DNA from 3 places in the Paenibacillus sp. Y5S-9 genome. Region 1 is predicted to be linked to each of the others. Evidence: predicted binding sites of a transcription regulator. Region 1 holds the regulator's gene; each other region holds the start of a gene.
What was found. Region 1 encodes LexA, which represses DNA repair genes until DNA is damaged. Its sites were predicted from a motif close to CGAACATATGTTCG; they were not measured.

Region 1 (5,613 bases):
ACGGTGATTTGGTGTGCTTTTGCAAACTTCAGCAAACGTTCTGCAATCGCATCTGTATCGTAACGGTTCAATAACTTGGTAAACACCCATCTTTTTCCGCGACTGTTATGTTCGATAACAACTGTACCTGGTTCAATTCTGAATTTGACAATATCGTCAACCCCGATTGAACGTTCACGATTACCCTTCGTCGTTATAATCCGATTACTGCTAATCTTGATGTATGGACGGCGAAGCATGAAGATGACTGCCAAAAATACGTAAAGCAGCATCGTCACCCAGTCCCAGGTTGTCATCGGAGCTTGCACAAGGAACGTGCTCATAAACAGATACAAAAAGGCGAGACCGATCAAAAATATAGGGAACAACAGGCTGCGTCCCTTAAAGACTTCTTCACCTGGTGTACCTGTGATTGGTTGACCACTTTTTTTGCGTTGCTGATTTAACTGCTTGGAATTTTTCTTAACCGTTCTCTCGAACGAACGCGACATGAGAATCCCCCTTATGTGTCTTTGTATCGGCTTACATAATTGCAAACCAACATTTCCCCCTATAAATTGCACACTCAAAATAACAGGAAGAAACCTAAATATCATAATGATATCATTAGGTTTCGTTAGTGTTTGAGTTTGCCTTGGTGGCCTTTGTCATTCTCATCATCAACAATCTCAATGGTATCCAGTTGTTGTCTGAAATTGCTGCGAATATTACTCAAATAAATCTCTCTTAGCTCGGCACGTTCAGCAAGTTCTTCCTCCGACAATCCAGTGGACTTTTGCTTACGAGCCAATTCGTTAATGCGTGCTACCAGACTATCTATATCCAAGCTTGTCCCCTCCAAAAATACAAAGTCATATTAACTTTGCCATGATAAAGGCAGCTTGTCAAGCTGACACGCGTTAACACTCATTGATGTGCATTTTATTCTGCAAATTGCGGTAGAGCTAGTACTTGTCCCACTTGGATGGAAGTTGTATGAAGTTGATTCACTTTCTTAATTGCTTCTATATAAATACGTGTATCCATATTCGTCGGTTTATGTTCCAAAGAAATACTCCATAATGTTTCCCCTTGTGAAACGGCTATCTTTCCTCCAGGTAGAACATCATTCTCATTGCCAGCAAATACAGTTAAAACAGTGCTGCATCCAATAAATATAATCAAAGAAGTAATGGCTACCTTTAACATCCATGAAGAAATCTTGAAACGTGCTAAAACCTTCTTGTAGTTCCCTATGTTAGACTTCACCAGTTCCGAATTCATTGGTTCATAAATGCTTTGATAAGTAGAATATCTCATTAAATACCCGCCTCCAAACGTTTGTTCCTATCTGTTGAAATCAATATAACACGAACACTTGTTTTGTTCAATAGATTTTTAGAACAATTGTTCGCTTCTTTTTTGAAGGAGAAATATCTTAATGAAGTTCTTTTGCAAAGCATTTGCAAAGTATTTGCAGTATTATGCTCTGCCTTTTGGACAAATTCGGTTCTAAAAGTTAAAAAATACTGATTTAATGCCATTTTATTTAGAACTTATGTTTGTACGAACGGAGGTTCTATGTTATAATTTTCCCAAACGTTACTAAAATGGGGTTGATACGGTATGTCGAAGATATCCAGCAGGCAGCAGGCTATTCTGGAGTTTATACGAAATGAAGTCCGGTTGAAGGGGTATCCTCCTTCCGTACGGGAAATTGGTGAAGCTGTTGGACTGGCTTCCAGCTCAACAGTACATGGACATTTGGATCGTTTGGAGAAAAAAGGTTTGATCCGACGCGACCCTACCAAGCCAAGAGCCATTGAGCTTTTGAGCCAGGAAGAATCTGAGCATTCTCATCAATTTGCTCATAGCGTTGCACGTATTCCTGTCGTTGGTAAGGTTACAGCCGGGGTTCCAATCACTGCAACCGAGAACATTGAAGACTATTTCCCTCTTCCGACACATTATGTAGGCGAACAGAAAGTGTTTATGCTTTCGGTAGTCGGAGATAGTATGGTGGAAGCTGGAATCGTTAACGGAGATTACGTTATTGTCCGTCAACAGCAAACTGCTGATAACGGTGATATCGTTGTTGCAATGACTGAAGACGATGAAGCTACAGTGAAAACGTTCTATAAAGAGAAAGATCACATTCGCCTTCAACCGGAGAATGCGACCTTCGAACCTTTACGTTTGAAACACGTTAGTATTCTGGGTAAAGTCATTGGCCTTTTCCGAGATATTCATTAATATTTAACATGAGCAACAAAACTAGATGTAATGAAATACGAAAGAGGTTGTCCTGATCAACAGGACAACCTCTTTTTTTTCATGTTTATGTTATTTTAACGGCTAATTATTCACTGCGTTTCAGAACACTCTTGTGGTGCGAGAACACATCAAAGCTCTGTTGCCCGTGATATGAGCCCATACCGCTCTCTCCTACACCACCAAACGGGAGATAATGTGATGTCATATGAGAAAGTGTGTCATTAATACATCCCCCACCGAAGGATACTTGATTCAGAACCTGTTCCTGCAGTTGCTCATCCTGTGTGAAGAGATATAACGCCAATGGTTTTGGCCGGCGAACAATCTCATCCAGCATAGGGTTCAAGTCACTGTACGTAAATACAGGAAGAATCGGACCGAAGATCTCTTCTTGCATTACAGCTGATTCCCAGTTCACATCTCCAAGTACAGTCGGCTCAATCAGCAACTGCTCACGTACAGATCGTCCACCTATCAGCGTTTTGCCATCTGTGAGGAATTTCGATAACCGATCAAAGTTACGAGCATTGACAATATGCGGGAAATCAGTGTTCTGTAACACATCATCTCCAAATTTATCTTTGATCTCTGCACCAATCAGATTGATCAATTCATCATGAACTTGTTCATGTACAAGCAAATAATCCGGAGCAACGCAAGTTTGGCCTGCATTCAGGAACTTACCACGAACAATACGCTGAGCCACCAGCTTCAGATCTGCATCGCTATGGACAATAGCAGGACTTTTACCGCCCAACTCAAGAGTTACAGGAGTCAAGTGCTCCGCAGCTGCCTTCATAACAATGCGACCAACACCTGTGCTTCCTGTGAAGAAAATATAATCAAACTTCTCTTTCAACAATGCTGTGCTGGCCTCGACTTCCCCTTCCATAACGGCGATATACTCCTGAGGGAAGATCTCCTGAATCAGATCATACGTTAGACGAGATACGGCTGGTGTTAATTCAGAAGGCTTGATAACTGCACAGTTACCGGCTGCAATTGCTCCAATCAGTGGACCGAAGGCCAATTGGAAAGGATAGTTCCAAGGTGCAATAATAAGCGCCACTCCGTATGGTTCAGGGTAAATGGTGCTCACCCCATCCGGCATAGCCGGATTGGTTGGGACTTGTTTAGGTGAAGCCCATTCCTGCAGGTGTTCTAATGCAAAATCCAGTTCACCCAAAACAATACGAATCTCTGAACCGTAAGCTTCCGCCTCTGATTTGTTCAAATCTGCCCGAAGTGCATCTTGAATCCGTTGCTGATACTTTTCAATTCCTTTTCTAAGCTGTTTAAGCGCATTAGTCCGATACTCGATATTTTTAGTTTGTCCTGTATAAAAAAATGTACGTTGTTCTGTCACTAATTGTTTTGCTTGATCCATATTAACATCTCCAATTAATTATTTAAAATTAAATTGCTCAAAATTTAATTAAAGTATACCTCTTCTATATGAAACTTTCAACATACAAATGAAACATCCATTTGTATATATTGGACGATGGTTGGAATTTTGAAAGAATGAATGATAGTACTTGCTACTATGTCGTGGCTATTAGAATTTCTAAGGAAGTTTGATTTAAATCTTTTGTTTCAGACAGTTTAATGCACTGTAAGAAAGAATTTTATTTTCAGTTTCTTTTTCATAGGTTACTAAATAAATGACAATCGTTTTGCGCTAAAACAAACATGAAGTGATACAATTCATCAGATGGGAGAGGTTTAGTTATCATACAAAAATACTCCCCTTTCATTAATGAAAAGAGAGTTTTACGGTTTGCCATTATCTAAATCGAACGAACATGTTTTTTTATACAAATGTAAATCTTGCTTACAGATAAAAACAGAAGTGTTATCTGAGCTGATGAGGAATACTCTAAGGGATTTTTAGGATATATTTGTAATGAATTTACTTTTAAGATAATCTTGTCCTTAAACGTCTACACTATAACAGCGAGCAGATTTTAATCCAACAACTACTCCTGCGAGCGGCCTTGAAAGAAAGGGTTAAATAATATCAAATCAACTGTACTACTTCTATTATAAGAGTCATCTAGTATCTCACTGATCCGCTGCATTTCATGATCGTCCAAATCTTTTTAGATTGGATATATTCTTAATTAGTTGGAAGAATTTTTGGAAGATACGTTAGTAGACCTGTAGGGTGTGAAATACAAATCACAACGTAATATATGTCATAATTTACATTTAATTATATGGTATTTTTAGAAAGTATAGTTCTTTTAATCCAAACATACTTTAACTAATCAAATATCCAGTAATTAAGGAGCCATGTATAGCTCCTATTTTTGTGTCCTGGATTCGTACTGCTTTCGGAAGTATCTACCGCCCGTAATCTTAATGGATAACACGATATATCCTTCTACTGGGGCGCCATAATCAATGAGTTCCTCAGGATCCACTTGAATTCCTGCAGATGGATACGCGTACCTGAGTTAAGGCTGCTGTGAGGAAGTCTATATTTGCGGATAATGTCTGATAGTATAATTGATCAATCACCTAAATCTATTATTTTACAATTGGATTTTTTAAAAGAACTTATTTTAATCAATTCAATAAACAGGGCATTCCAAAATAATAATTAAAAACCCAACATTTTACAATATTATTATTTACAAACAACAATTACATATGGTATATTTATCCATGGTTGGCCAACCTATTTATGCGAGAGCTCTTCGATACTTTTAATTTCAAATAATAACTTAAAACAGAATCTTACTCTATTGGTTCTAGTATATTTGGGAGGTTTGAAAATGAAAAGATTAAGAAAATTCTCTATTTCTGTTATGGCAACTGCTTGTTTATTGGCATTCGGTTCAAGTTCTGCATTCGCTAAAACCGGTTGGGCTGATTCCTTTGAGACAGCAGAAGTGATGTACTCAAGTGTTAGCCAGTCTTCCGGATTTAGCGCAACACAGTATTTAGATAGCATGAGCGACAACGATTTTTATGTGGTCGACAATACAAACGGTTCATCCGAAATCACATATTCTGTTATAGCCACTCCACCAGCTAACTTCGACATTGTTATGGGTGTTATTAAAATGAATGCAAGTGGTGCGATCCTATCCATTCAAATGGATAACTGGAATGGACGGGGATACCCTGAGGCAATTAGTTGGAATGCTAAACCTGGTGAGAAGGTTTACTTCAGAATCATGGATAACGGCATTAACAACTACAACGAACCTTATACAATTCAATTCACAAAAACTAGCTAAGTAATATTATAGTAGATGTTCAAATGGGTCCCCAGCTAATTTTGCAGGAGGGCCTTTTTTTATTTGCAGTACTTTGAAGGTATGGTTCATAAACTACCCGTGGCTCCATGCC
Region 2 (5,613 bases), 1.4 Mb from region 1:
GTTGAAAATGGATCAACGGACGGTACAGGGGGTACCACGGGTAGCGAATAACCGGGTCAACTGCAGGAGACAATAACCGTGTCTTAACTTGCAGTTAACTTTTGGTGAAGTGAGGTGGATGGCTGTGACAGTCAGCTGGATCGTAACAGGTTTAGGGATCATTGTCAGCCTCCTGGGTTATTACCTGACTCCAAGTGCTTGGGGTTACGGAATATTGGGTTTTGGACTTGCACATGTGCTTTTGGGTGTGCTTGATATGTTCAGACAGCCCAACCGCAGCCGCTATTAGGTTGGAAGCTGGACCAGCAAGCATTTTTGGCAGCCACTTGAAGTGGAAGCCAAAAATGCTTTTTTCTTTGTGTAAAACAGCTTGAAATTAGACTTTTGCTTAAGGTATCCTCTATAATGTTACAGAACATACGATTAACTGAAAGGGTGACTGGTTTGAGCTCAGAAAATTCATTTGATATCGTGTCCAAAATGGACTTGCAAGAACTGACAAATGCCGTTACACAAACCGAGAAGGAAATTGGCACTCGTTATGACTTCAAGGGCAGCAAGAGCAGCCTGAAACTGGATAAGGATGCGTTAACGATCGTATCTGATGATGAGACCAAACTCAAGGCTGTCATTGACGTGCTGCAATCCAAAATGGCGAAGCGTGGTCTACCATTGAAAAACATTGATTACGCAAAGGTAGAGCCAGCGTCTTCTGGTACAGTCCGCCAGCGTTTGAATTTTAAACAGGGGATTGATCAGGACATCGCCAAGAAAATCAATATCCTGATTCGGGATTCCAAGATGAAGGTGAAGAGCCAGATTCAGGGAGACCAACTCCGGGTAACTGGTAAGAGTAAAAATGATTTGCAAGCTGTTATGCAGTTGCTAAATGGTGCTAACCTGCCTCTGGATTTGCAATATACAAATTTCAAGTAATATGGCCTTTTTGTAGCAAAAGTGTTTTTTGACACGGTATTGGGCGTATATTATACTAAGTGTGCATTGCTGGCAGTCATGCATCAAGTCCAGTCCTCATCGTTTGCTGACTTTGTGAAAAGCAGTACATCTTCTGGAAGTCACCGGAACGTTTAAAGCGGTTTTGCTTTTGAGCGGTTGACTTTATTTTTTGCGTTTCTACATAGTGGGATCATGTTAATACGGATTGACATTGAAACTGTACATTTCATGTTCCGGATGATGATAACGGGATTATGATGATTGTTTGGAGTAATGGAGGATATGAGGGAGGGCGTCTTGTGAATTTACCCAACCGGATTACGCTTGCACGAATTTGCTTAATCCCTTTTTTGATGGTGTTCCTGCTTGTGGATTTCCCATTTTATCCAGAGCCGTTGCAGCTTGGAAGCTTTTCGCTTCCGTATAATCAACTGATTGCTGCTGTTATTTTTATCATCGCCGCAAGCACAGATGGAATTGACGGATACCTTGCGCGGAAAAATAACATGGTTACCAATCTGGGGAAACTGCTTGATCCGCTCGCAGACAAGCTGCTGGTTACTGCAGTTTTGATCTCGCTTGTGGAGATGGGCAAGCTGGATTCCTGGATTGCAGTTGTTATTATTAGTCGTGAATTCGCAGTTACCGGCTTGCGTCAAATTGCATTGCTGGATGGTTCGGTTGTTGCCGCTAGTGCTTGGGGCAAGCTGAAGACTGTAGTGCAGATTGTGGCGATTGTGCTGTTGCTGTTGAACAATTTCCCGTTTTCATACACGGGTATTCACGTCGATATTATCGCGGTATGGGCAGCAGCGCTTATTACCATCTGGTCGGGTATCGATTACTTTATCAAAAACAAAAATTTGCTTCATTTAACAAAAGCATAATGGTTTGTTCTTAAATGGGTAATCATGAAGGAAGCATTGGGTCAGGGGCAATAGGAGATTATCCTATTGCCCTTTGATCACTCACCACGTGTACAGGAGGATGCTCAATGAAGGCAGAAATCATTGCAGTTGGCACAGAGCTACTGCTTGGACAAATCGTCAATACCAATGCCAGATACCTATCCCGTGAATTGGCTGCGATGGGGATCGATGTATATTTCCAAACGGTGGTAGGGGATAACCTGAACCGACTTAGCGAAGCTATTCGCATTGCGCAGGGCCGTGCAGACGTTATTTTATTTTCCGGTGGCATCGGACCTACCCAAGATGATCTGACCAAGGATGCATTGGCAGCTGTTCTTAACCGGAAACTGCATACAGATCGAATGGCTATGGACAAAATTGAGAGCTTTTTCAGAGATCGTAATGTGGACATGACAGAAAATAACCGACGTCAGGCGATCGTTATTGATGGCGGAACACCTCTGGCCAATGAAACGGGCCTTGCGGCAGGAAATGCGATTTCTGATAATGACAAATATTATGTTGTGATGCCTGGACCACCTAAAGAGCTGATTCCAATGTTTGAACAGGAAGTCAAGCCCTGGCTGTTCCAGCATGTACTCACGGAAGAAATGCCGATCTATTCCCGAATGCTGAAATTCGCAGGTATTGGTGAATCTGCTCTGGAAGATCGACTATTGGATCTGATTGACGCGCAGACAGACCCTACGATTGCTCCTTACGCGAGTGAAGGCGAAGTTACGGTACGTGTCTCCACGAAGGCTGCGAGTGAGGGAGAGGCGAAGCTGAAGCTGGATGCGATGGAGGTTCAGATTCGTGAGCGTTTGACAGAACATCTCTACGCGAACGAGGATGTGCCTATAGAGTATACGATTGTAACCATGATGTCTGACATGGGGCTGACGCTTAGCGCTGCTGAGAGCTGTACAGGAGGGCTTGTCATGCAAAGTCTGACCTCTGTACCCGGAAGTGCCTCAATGCTCAAAGGTGGAATTGTTTGTTACTCCAATGAAATTAAAGAAAAGCTGCTGAATGTGCCTCATGATTATCTGGAAGGTGAAGATGCACCTGGGGCGGTAAGCCCAGAGGTTGCAAAAGTGCTTGCTGAGCAGATTCGCATGATTGGCGATGCTGATTTTGGCCTGGCTGTTACCGGTGTAGCTGGACCGGGATATTCGGAACGCAAGCCACCCGGACTTGTCTTCATCGCTCTTGCTGAACGTGGAAAAGAGACGGAAATTCATGAGCTGCGTATTAATGGTAATCGCGAGACGGTACGCATTCGTTCAGCGAAAGCAATCCTCTATCGCTTATGGCAAAAACTTGTGGCGATGGATTGATTAGTTAATCGCTTCGATTGCATTTACAGTTCCAAGCAAGTATAATTAAGGAAGACGGAAGAACCGTAGAATTAGGCTTTACAGCCTTGTTTACGGTTCTTTTTTCTGTTTAATGGAAAGTTTCCTTGAGGAAGAGGCGCCTCAGCCTTTACAAAAAAAACGAATGTATGTTCGAAAAAAAGCTTGGCAAACGTGTTAAAACAAGGTATCATTATCTTATAAACAGTAAAGGGTGTGAGCTTATTGTCAGACCGTCGTGCCGCGCTTGATATGGCGCTCCGTCAAATAGAGAAGCAATTTGGTAAAGGATCCATCATGAAACTGGGTGAGTCCACTCATATGAATGTGGAAATTATTCCCAGCGGTTCCTTGGCTTTGGATATTGCATTAGGAACAGGCGGCTTGCCTAAAGGCCGTATTGTTGAAATATATGGACCTGAATCCTCAGGTAAAACAACTGTCGCATTACATGCGATTGCTGAAGTACAACGTGTTGGTGGACAAGCAGCATTTATCGATGCCGAGCATGCTCTTGATCCTCAATATGCAAGCAAATTGGGTGTTAACATTGACGAATTGCTTCTATCTCAGCCAGATACGGGTGAGCAAGGGCTGGAAATTGCAGAAGCTCTTGTACGCAGTGGTGCAGTAGATATCGTCGTTATTGACTCTGTAGCCGCATTGGTTCCAAAAGCAGAGATTGAAGGCGAAATGGGAGATTCACACGTTGGTTTGCAAGCGCGTTTGATGTCTCAGGCGCTGCGTAAATTGTCTGGTGCAATCAGCAAATCCAAAACAATTGCAATCTTCATTAACCAGCTTCGTGAGAAAGTCGGCGTTATGTTTGGTAACCCGGAAACAACACCTGGTGGTCGTGCTCTGAAGTTTTATTCCACAGTACGTCTGGATGTGCGTCGTATTGAGAGTATCAAATCAGGCAATGACATGATTGGTAACCGTACTCGTATTAAAGTTGTGAAAAACAAAGTGGCACCTCCGTTTAAACAAGCGGAAGTGGATATCATGTATGGCGAGGGTATTTCGAGAGAAGGCAGTATCATTGACATTGGTACAGAGCTGGACATCGTTAATAAAAGTGGTGCATGGTACTCCTACGAAGGCGAGCGTTTAGGACAAGGCCGTGAGAACGCGAAGCAGTTCATGAAAGAGCATAAAGACATTGCTGAAATCATTGAACAAAAAATTCGGGTAGCTAGTAACTTGACTACCGCAGTCCCTGCGCCAACTAGTGAAGAGCAACAAAAAGAAGCAGAAGAAGAACAAGAATTGTTTGAAATCAACGAGTAATCTCTCAAATCCTCCCTTGTAGGGAGGGCCCTGAGGGTGTTTCCCACTGGACTCCGTAAACTTATCTGATTGAGCTTGGATCAATCTGGATAATGGATTGTAGTGGGGGAGTGCTCATGCTGTCCAACAGCCCCTGTCCCAATGGACAGGGGCTGTTGGCACGCTAACTGTGGAGTAAAGGCCGGGCAGAGTCCCCGGCCTTTTGTATTAGTGTTCTCTGTTTTATGTGAAGATGTGCTTGGCGTAGTCAAAATGAAAATGTTATGAAAGGGGAGACCTGAATGGATCAACATGACGAGGATTTATATGAAGAAGCAGAAGAGGACGGCCTATCCCAATTTCCGGATAACGAAGAACTTATTATTACACGTGTAGAACGAACGAAGAGCAGGCAAGCTCGTTATCGAATCACTTTTGGCATCCACTCCATTACGGTTCTTGAAGATGTGATGATTAAATACAGGATGACTCAAGGCAATACGTTTATGAAGAAGGACCTTGAAGAAATTGTTGTAGCTGATGAGCGACAGCGTACGTATTCACAGTCTCTGCGCTTTTTGGAACATAAGCCGCGAACACGCCATGAATTAAGTCAGAAACTTCGTCAGAAGGAGTTTGCTGCACCATTAATTGAAGAGACGCTGGATCGACTTGAACGGGAGAAGTTAGTGGATGACGATCTATTTGCAAAGGAATGGACAAGACAGCGTATGGAGGGCAAGCGGAAGGGAAAACTGTGGATAAGGCAAGAGCTGCGTCAAAAGGGCATTGCCAATGATCTCATCATTGAGGCACTAGAAGGTATTAGTACAGATGCGGAATTTGAGACTGCCTTGAGTGCCGGACGCAAAAAATGGAATCAGGTCAAAGGGGACGTTAAAGAGAAGAAAAATAAAACGCTTCCCTTCCTAATGAGACGTGGTTTTTCAATGGATATGGTGCGCCGTGTCGTGAATTGTTTAATTGAAGAAGATGAGGCTGGGGGCCCTGAAGATGACGAAGCGTTGTTATGGGATTAGCAGACTACAGTCTCTATACTGCATTCTCTTGACAATTTCTTTCGTCAAATACTAAAATGGACATGAGTCTGTAAGAAA
Region 3 (5,613 bases), 830 kb from region 1:
TCCATGGAACCCACCAATACTTGATCAAGTGCTGGTGGTACCAGACCCAGCTTCAGTTCCGTCAATCCGGTCTCGATCATTCCGGCAAACAGCGTGATATCCAGCCGTTCATTCCCCATCATATCGACCATCTGATCCAATAAATCCAGCACAGCTCCCCACATCTGCCGATGTTCTCTCGACCGTTCGGGGTCACCCTGAGCCTTAGCTTCAGCAGACATATTCTCCAGCTTCCATGGAATCTCAGCATCTTCCAGCAGTCTGTATAGTGCCTCGCATTGGGCTTTAGCTGTCTTTGCCTTTTTCATCCGTTTCTCAAAAACACCCAAGGAATCTGTAATGACCGTTCGGCAGCTCTCCATTAAGGAAAGCATCTGGTCCCGTCCTCGACTCCGACCATCCTGACCGTTGTCTTCCAGCGACAGGCTTGGTACATACTTCCACGGTTTGCCGTCAGTCCAGCGATACCCGTGAATACCACAAGCCAGTACATAATTCTCAAGCTGGTCCATATCTTCACGAGTGATGGAACCATCACGCGGAAGCAACAGATCCGTTTTGACACAGCGAAATACATCCTCGTAACGCCAGTGGCGCCGAACAATATCCAGTGCGGAACGGATAAACTCGGATAATGGATGATGAAGTTCATTTCTTCTGCGGTCCAGAAAGACGGGTACGTCATAATCCCTGAATAGAGATTCAGCTATATCAGCGTAGGTATCCAACTGACGAACAAGTACCGCCATATCCCGATAACGCGCACCTTCGTTTTGCGCCAGACGCCGCATCTCACGCAGTGCTCCCTCCATCTCAGCTCGTCGGTTCTCCGCTGCAACCAGTCGGATTCCGGAATCAAGGCCATCACTTTTCCAACGAATTCGGCGGTCGAAACCAGCCTCCAGATGAGCAAGTCCCGGACGATCCTTGTATCTCGGTGGAATCTCCGAATCTAGCACGGTTATATCGCTCGGTACACCCAGTTCGTCAGCCATCCCTTTGAGACGCGCGTAGGCACTTGCCGTAGGATAAAACAGTTCCAGTTCTCCAGGCAGTGCGCCGTGATCATAAGGACGATCCAATGTCAGTGCAATGGTCACGGAAGAGGACTGCAACATCAGCCGACCGATCACACTCATCTCCTGTGGTGTGAATCCCTGAAAACCATCAATCCAGATCTGGGCATCCTGCAGCAATGCACTTTCCGACAAACGATCTGTCAGCTCGGTCAACGTGTCTTCATCATCAATATATAAATTGGTCAGTTCCTGTTCATAGTCACGATATATCAGATTCAAGTCATGCAACTTGTCCTCCAGAATTGGCGAAGTGGACGAGATATTCCCTCCAGACAGCCCTTCTTCCAGCAATGATGGATCAACTTCATAACGTTTAAATTCACTATATAAATCATTTAATTCGCCTATAAAACCCAGCTGGCTGCCGGATGCACCAAACAGCTTCAATTCTTCCTTACGGCGCTGGATGACTTTGTAAAGCAGCATTTTTTTTCCTTCGGCTCCGATCGGAATACGAGCAGAACCACCTGCTTCTTGCATTACACGATAGGCTAAACGGCGAAAGCCGAGCACTTCTGCACGCATGGTACCTTTAATTGCTCCAGAAGACACCAATGCCTGCTCTGTTCGAAAAGAACTCTGTTCGGGAACGAGTACAATTAAAGGTTTACCTTGTGGCTCCTTTTGAAGCAGGGATGTAATTTCCCGGGTAATCAGCGAGCTTTTACCGCTGCCTGCCCGGCCAATAACAAAACGAACGGACATGTCTAATCCTCCAAACCACACGTACAAGATTTTAATTCCCAGTATAACATATCTGACTTGGTTCGGAACATACGTTTGCCACTATTCGGTAAAACCGGAGATCATCTCCGTTAACACAGCAAAACAGCAAAAAGCCCGCAGCTATCACACTGTGGACTTTTGACTTGATCTATACTTGATTGGAACGGAAATCATACAATTAATTCTTTTTACTGCGCACTTCGAAAATAGCAAATTTCAAGTAATGTCCTTCATCCACGCCCAAAATTTGCGGGTGATCCTTACCGGCTGCTTTCCAGTCGATCAGACGAAGCACTTTGCCTGCATCTTCTGCTGCATCCGCAATCGTGTCCAAGAAAAGGTCAGGACGCATGTGATACGAACAGCTCGCTGTTACCAAATATCCGCCCTCATTAACCAGTTTCATTCCTTGCAGATTGATATCCTTATATCCACGGCATGCACCTTTGACTGCTGATTTCGTTTTGGCAAATGCAGGAGGATCGAGGATGACCACATCAAATGTTTTACCGCCAGCTGCCAGCGCTTTGGATGTATCCACTTTCTGTTCGCCTGCACGTGCACGTGTGGTACGTTCATCCAGCCCCTTCACTTGTTCACGCAAGTACTGGAATGCATCAGCAACTACAAATTCGACCCGGTCGGTAAAACCGTTCAGCTCCACATTTGTTCGTGCACTCTCAATGGCATGCTCCGAAATATCAAGACAAGTCACTTTTTTGGCTCCATACTTGCAAGCATTCAACGTAAAGCTGCCCGTGTGTGAGAAACACTCCAGTACAGTAGCACCGTCCCAATAAGGGAATGTAACTACCTTACCGCTTTTATTCACAGGCAAGAGCTGCTCTGTGCCATCCTGCTCAGTCGTTTGAAGTGTGATTCCACTCTTGTAGCCCCAACCCTTCATGAGCGGTTCGATGGCTGCACGATTCTCACGTTGGTCGAAGAAGTAACCTGTCTTCTGCCCTTCCACGATATCCACTTTAATGAGTAGTCCATTCTCTGTAACGGTGACATGTCGTGGGCACTCTCCGTACAGCGGACCTTTGGTCTGCTCCAAACCTTCGAGTTCACGAATTGAGACATCACTGCGCTCATATATGCCTTCCGGCTGCATTACTTCAATGAGCGCCTGTACAATCGCTTCACGGCAACGATCCATGCCAAGTGTAAGCAACTGTACAACGAGGATGCTGCCGAATCGATCAACGATCAATCCTGGCAGAAAATCAGCTTCTCCGTAAACGAGACGGTATGCCTCTCCATCCTGGATAAAACGTTCCCGATGACGCAAGCAATCACGGAAACGTGCTGCAAAAAACGCGGTGTCCATCTGTTCGGACTCCAGCGGTTGATAAGCTACAACTCTTACTGTGATTTGAGATGCAGGATTGTAATAACCTGTCGCCAGATAGCGACCTTGATGATTCAATACATTGACCAGATCTCCCGGTTCCGGGTTTCCGTCAACAGAGGCAATTTCATTGTTAAATATCCATGGATGGGCATGTTCAAGTCGCTTTTTGCGACTGCGTTCGAGTGTAACTGATGGCAAGGTAGATCCACTTCTTTCATAGTTAGTTGAAAAGATAGGTTTGGTACAAAGGAGACGCTACGGCGACGAATTGTTCCTCTGATCGCTGTTATCCCCAGATTTTTTTGATTCCCTTTCTTAAAGGGAAAATCCGGGGATAAAGGCGAGCGCTTCGCTTCTTCGGTAACAATTTCGTCTTCTTCGCTACGTTTGCACGAATCACCGTATCTTTCGAATTGTGTTTGGGTAGTGAAGACGCATTTCCGGACTTTTGGAATTGAGGGGCCGATAATGTAGGTCGCTTCCCTATGAATTCCTTTAGGCTTGTCATGGTTGTCTTTTCTTACTCATAGGATGAGTTAAGGAACCGGACGGAAGGAATGATATTTTTATGTTTAGAGATGTGATATTGCCCCTACTCTATGGGCTTATTATCTTTTTTGGTGGCATGAAGCTGATGGAGACGGCCTTGCAGCGCATGGCAGGGCCCATGTTGGCAGGTTGGCTCAATCGCGCCACCTCTGCTCCATGGAAAGGCATGGCCTTCAGTGCAGGTGCAACGGCCTTGTTACAGAGCAGTACTGCGGTCACCGTGCTCACCATTGGACTGGCTAATGCCAGATTAATTACCTATGGACGCACACTCGGCATCATCCTTGGCACCAACATCGGGACATGTCTGACGACGGAGCTGGTGGGATTGCAGATCGGACGTGCTTCCCTGCCGCTACTCGTCCTGTCGCTAACGGGCTGGGCCATGTTTGTTGTTCTTGGTGAACGCAATCTGGTCGCTCCTGAACGCACACGCCGGACTCTGTTTAACATACAGTACAGCTTCCTCGCAGCTGCGGGATTTGCACTTGTTATGACAGGCATTCAGGTGATGCAATCCATTGCTTTACCCTTGCGGAGCATGGGCGTATTTCAATGGTTTCTCGACCGCTCGGCAGACAGCTTGTGGTGGGGCTTCCTGGCAGGTGCCTGTCTGACAGCGCTCATTCACAGCAGCGCAGCTGTCATTAGCATGGCGATTACGCTCGCAGCCACAGGGGTATTGCCTGTGGAGATCGGCATCGCCATTGTGATCGGGTCCAACGTGGGGACCTGCATCACCGCTGTGATCGCTGCCGCGGGCGGAGCATCCGCAGGCAAATTTGTCGCAGCCTCCCATGTTGTATTAAACATTGCGGGAGCGCTGCTGTTTATGCCGCTGATCGGCCAGCTGCATGCAGCTTCGGCCTGGCTGTCAGCGGACAACGGGGCACAGATTGCGCATGCCCAGACCCTTTTTAACATCACCAGTTCACTGCTTGCTTTACCGTTCTGCTACTTGCCAATCTGGCACAAAAAACCACCGGTCCACGCCCCTGCGGCGAAGTCACCCGTGGCTTGATGATCTGCCTATCCAGACCCACAGAACGCGCGGCTAACTGACTCGAACCAGAACAATAATGCGTTATACGTTAATGCCTAACTTGTTCAGGGCTACACGCAAGATATCATCGTTATTATCATATCCGTTCTGCTGCTGTCTGGACCATGCTTCTTCCGGAGCATACCAATCAACACCCTTGATTTCTTCAATCTGAGGCTGCAGATCTCCACTCTTGGCTTCAACGAGATAATAATGAACTTCCTTGTCCACCGGGCCAAAATCTGCATGTTGGTACGTGTAAGCAATGATATCGACCGGTTCTACAATGCGACCCACCATACCTGTCTCTTCCAAAATCTCGCGCAGTGCCGTCTGTTCAATTGTTTCTCCCTCTTCCATTTTGCCCTTGGCGAGAGTTGTTTTACCATAACGATCTACGATAAGCTGAATTTGAAGACGTCCGTCTTCCCCTGTTCTATAAACAACTCCGCCTGCTGAAATTTCTTTTTTGTTCATCATGCTCTCCCCCATCAACTTCGATATCTTTATCTTATTTTTTGCAAAAGAAGGACCTCATCTCCCCGGGTAAGCTCCCCAAGGAAATGAAATCCTTGTTTCTGACGCCTCGATTTACATCGCGGCGGACTTAAGATTCTCTTCCAACACACGTACCAGTGTAGCCTGACTCTCGTTGACGCCAGCTTCAACAACTTTAACTCGGCACACTTTACCGACCATATCCATGGTTCCGTCAAAGACCAGTTGAATGTAGTTGTCGCTATAACCATGCAGCTTGCCACTTCCCTCGCGGCCTTTGGCTTCACCTTCGGGAATAACATCCAGTACCTGTCCAACAAACTGCTCAGCGTACTCCAGCTGCATCTGCTCAGACAAGTCAA

Region 2: a site for LexA is predicted at 3,369-3,382, ahead of recA (recombinase RecA). Genes of this name have one in related genera too.
Region 3: a site for LexA is predicted at 1,849-1,862, ahead of addB (helicase-exonuclease AddAB subunit AddB). Genes of this name have one in related genera too.

What each region holds. Positions count from the first base shown of each region.
Region 1 is NZ_CP145887.1:4,045,762-4,051,374, forward strand. Features, by position in the region: gene V6669_RS17805 (hypothetical protein) at 1-491, opposite strand, end outside; gene V6669_RS17810 (DUF896 domain-containing protein) at 617-826, opposite strand; gene V6669_RS17815 (LysM peptidoglycan-binding domain-containing protein) at 922-1,299, opposite strand; gene lexA (transcriptional repressor LexA) at 1,606-2,232, shown strand; gene V6669_RS17825 (aldehyde dehydrogenase) at 2,339-3,640, opposite strand; gene V6669_RS17830 (hypothetical protein) at 5,034-5,501, shown strand.
Region 2 is NZ_CP145887.1:2,610,745-2,616,357, forward strand. Features, by position in the region: gene V6669_RS11670 (RodZ domain-containing protein) at 1-51, shown strand, start outside; gene V6669_RS11675 (hypothetical protein) at 119-289, shown strand; gene V6669_RS11680 (YajQ family cyclic di-GMP-binding protein) at 445-936, shown strand; gene pgsA (CDP-diacylglycerol--glycerol-3-phosphate 3-phosphatidyltransferase) at 1,257-1,844, shown strand; gene V6669_RS11690 (competence/damage-inducible protein A) at 1,952-3,208, shown strand; gene recA (recombinase RecA) at 3,452-4,516, shown strand; gene V6669_RS11700 (regulatory protein RecX) at 4,798-5,535, shown strand.
Region 3 is NZ_CP145887.1:4,877,870-4,883,482, forward strand. Features, by position in the region: gene addB (helicase-exonuclease AddAB subunit AddB) at 1-1,784, opposite strand, end outside; gene V6669_RS21560 (class I SAM-dependent rRNA methyltransferase) at 1,984-3,360, opposite strand; gene V6669_RS21565 (Na/Pi symporter) at 3,731-4,732, shown strand; gene V6669_RS21570 (NUDIX domain-containing protein) at 4,796-5,233, opposite strand; gene mtaB (tRNA (N(6)-L-threonylcarbamoyladenosine(37)-C(2))-methylthiotransferase MtaB) at 5,345-5,613, opposite strand, start outside.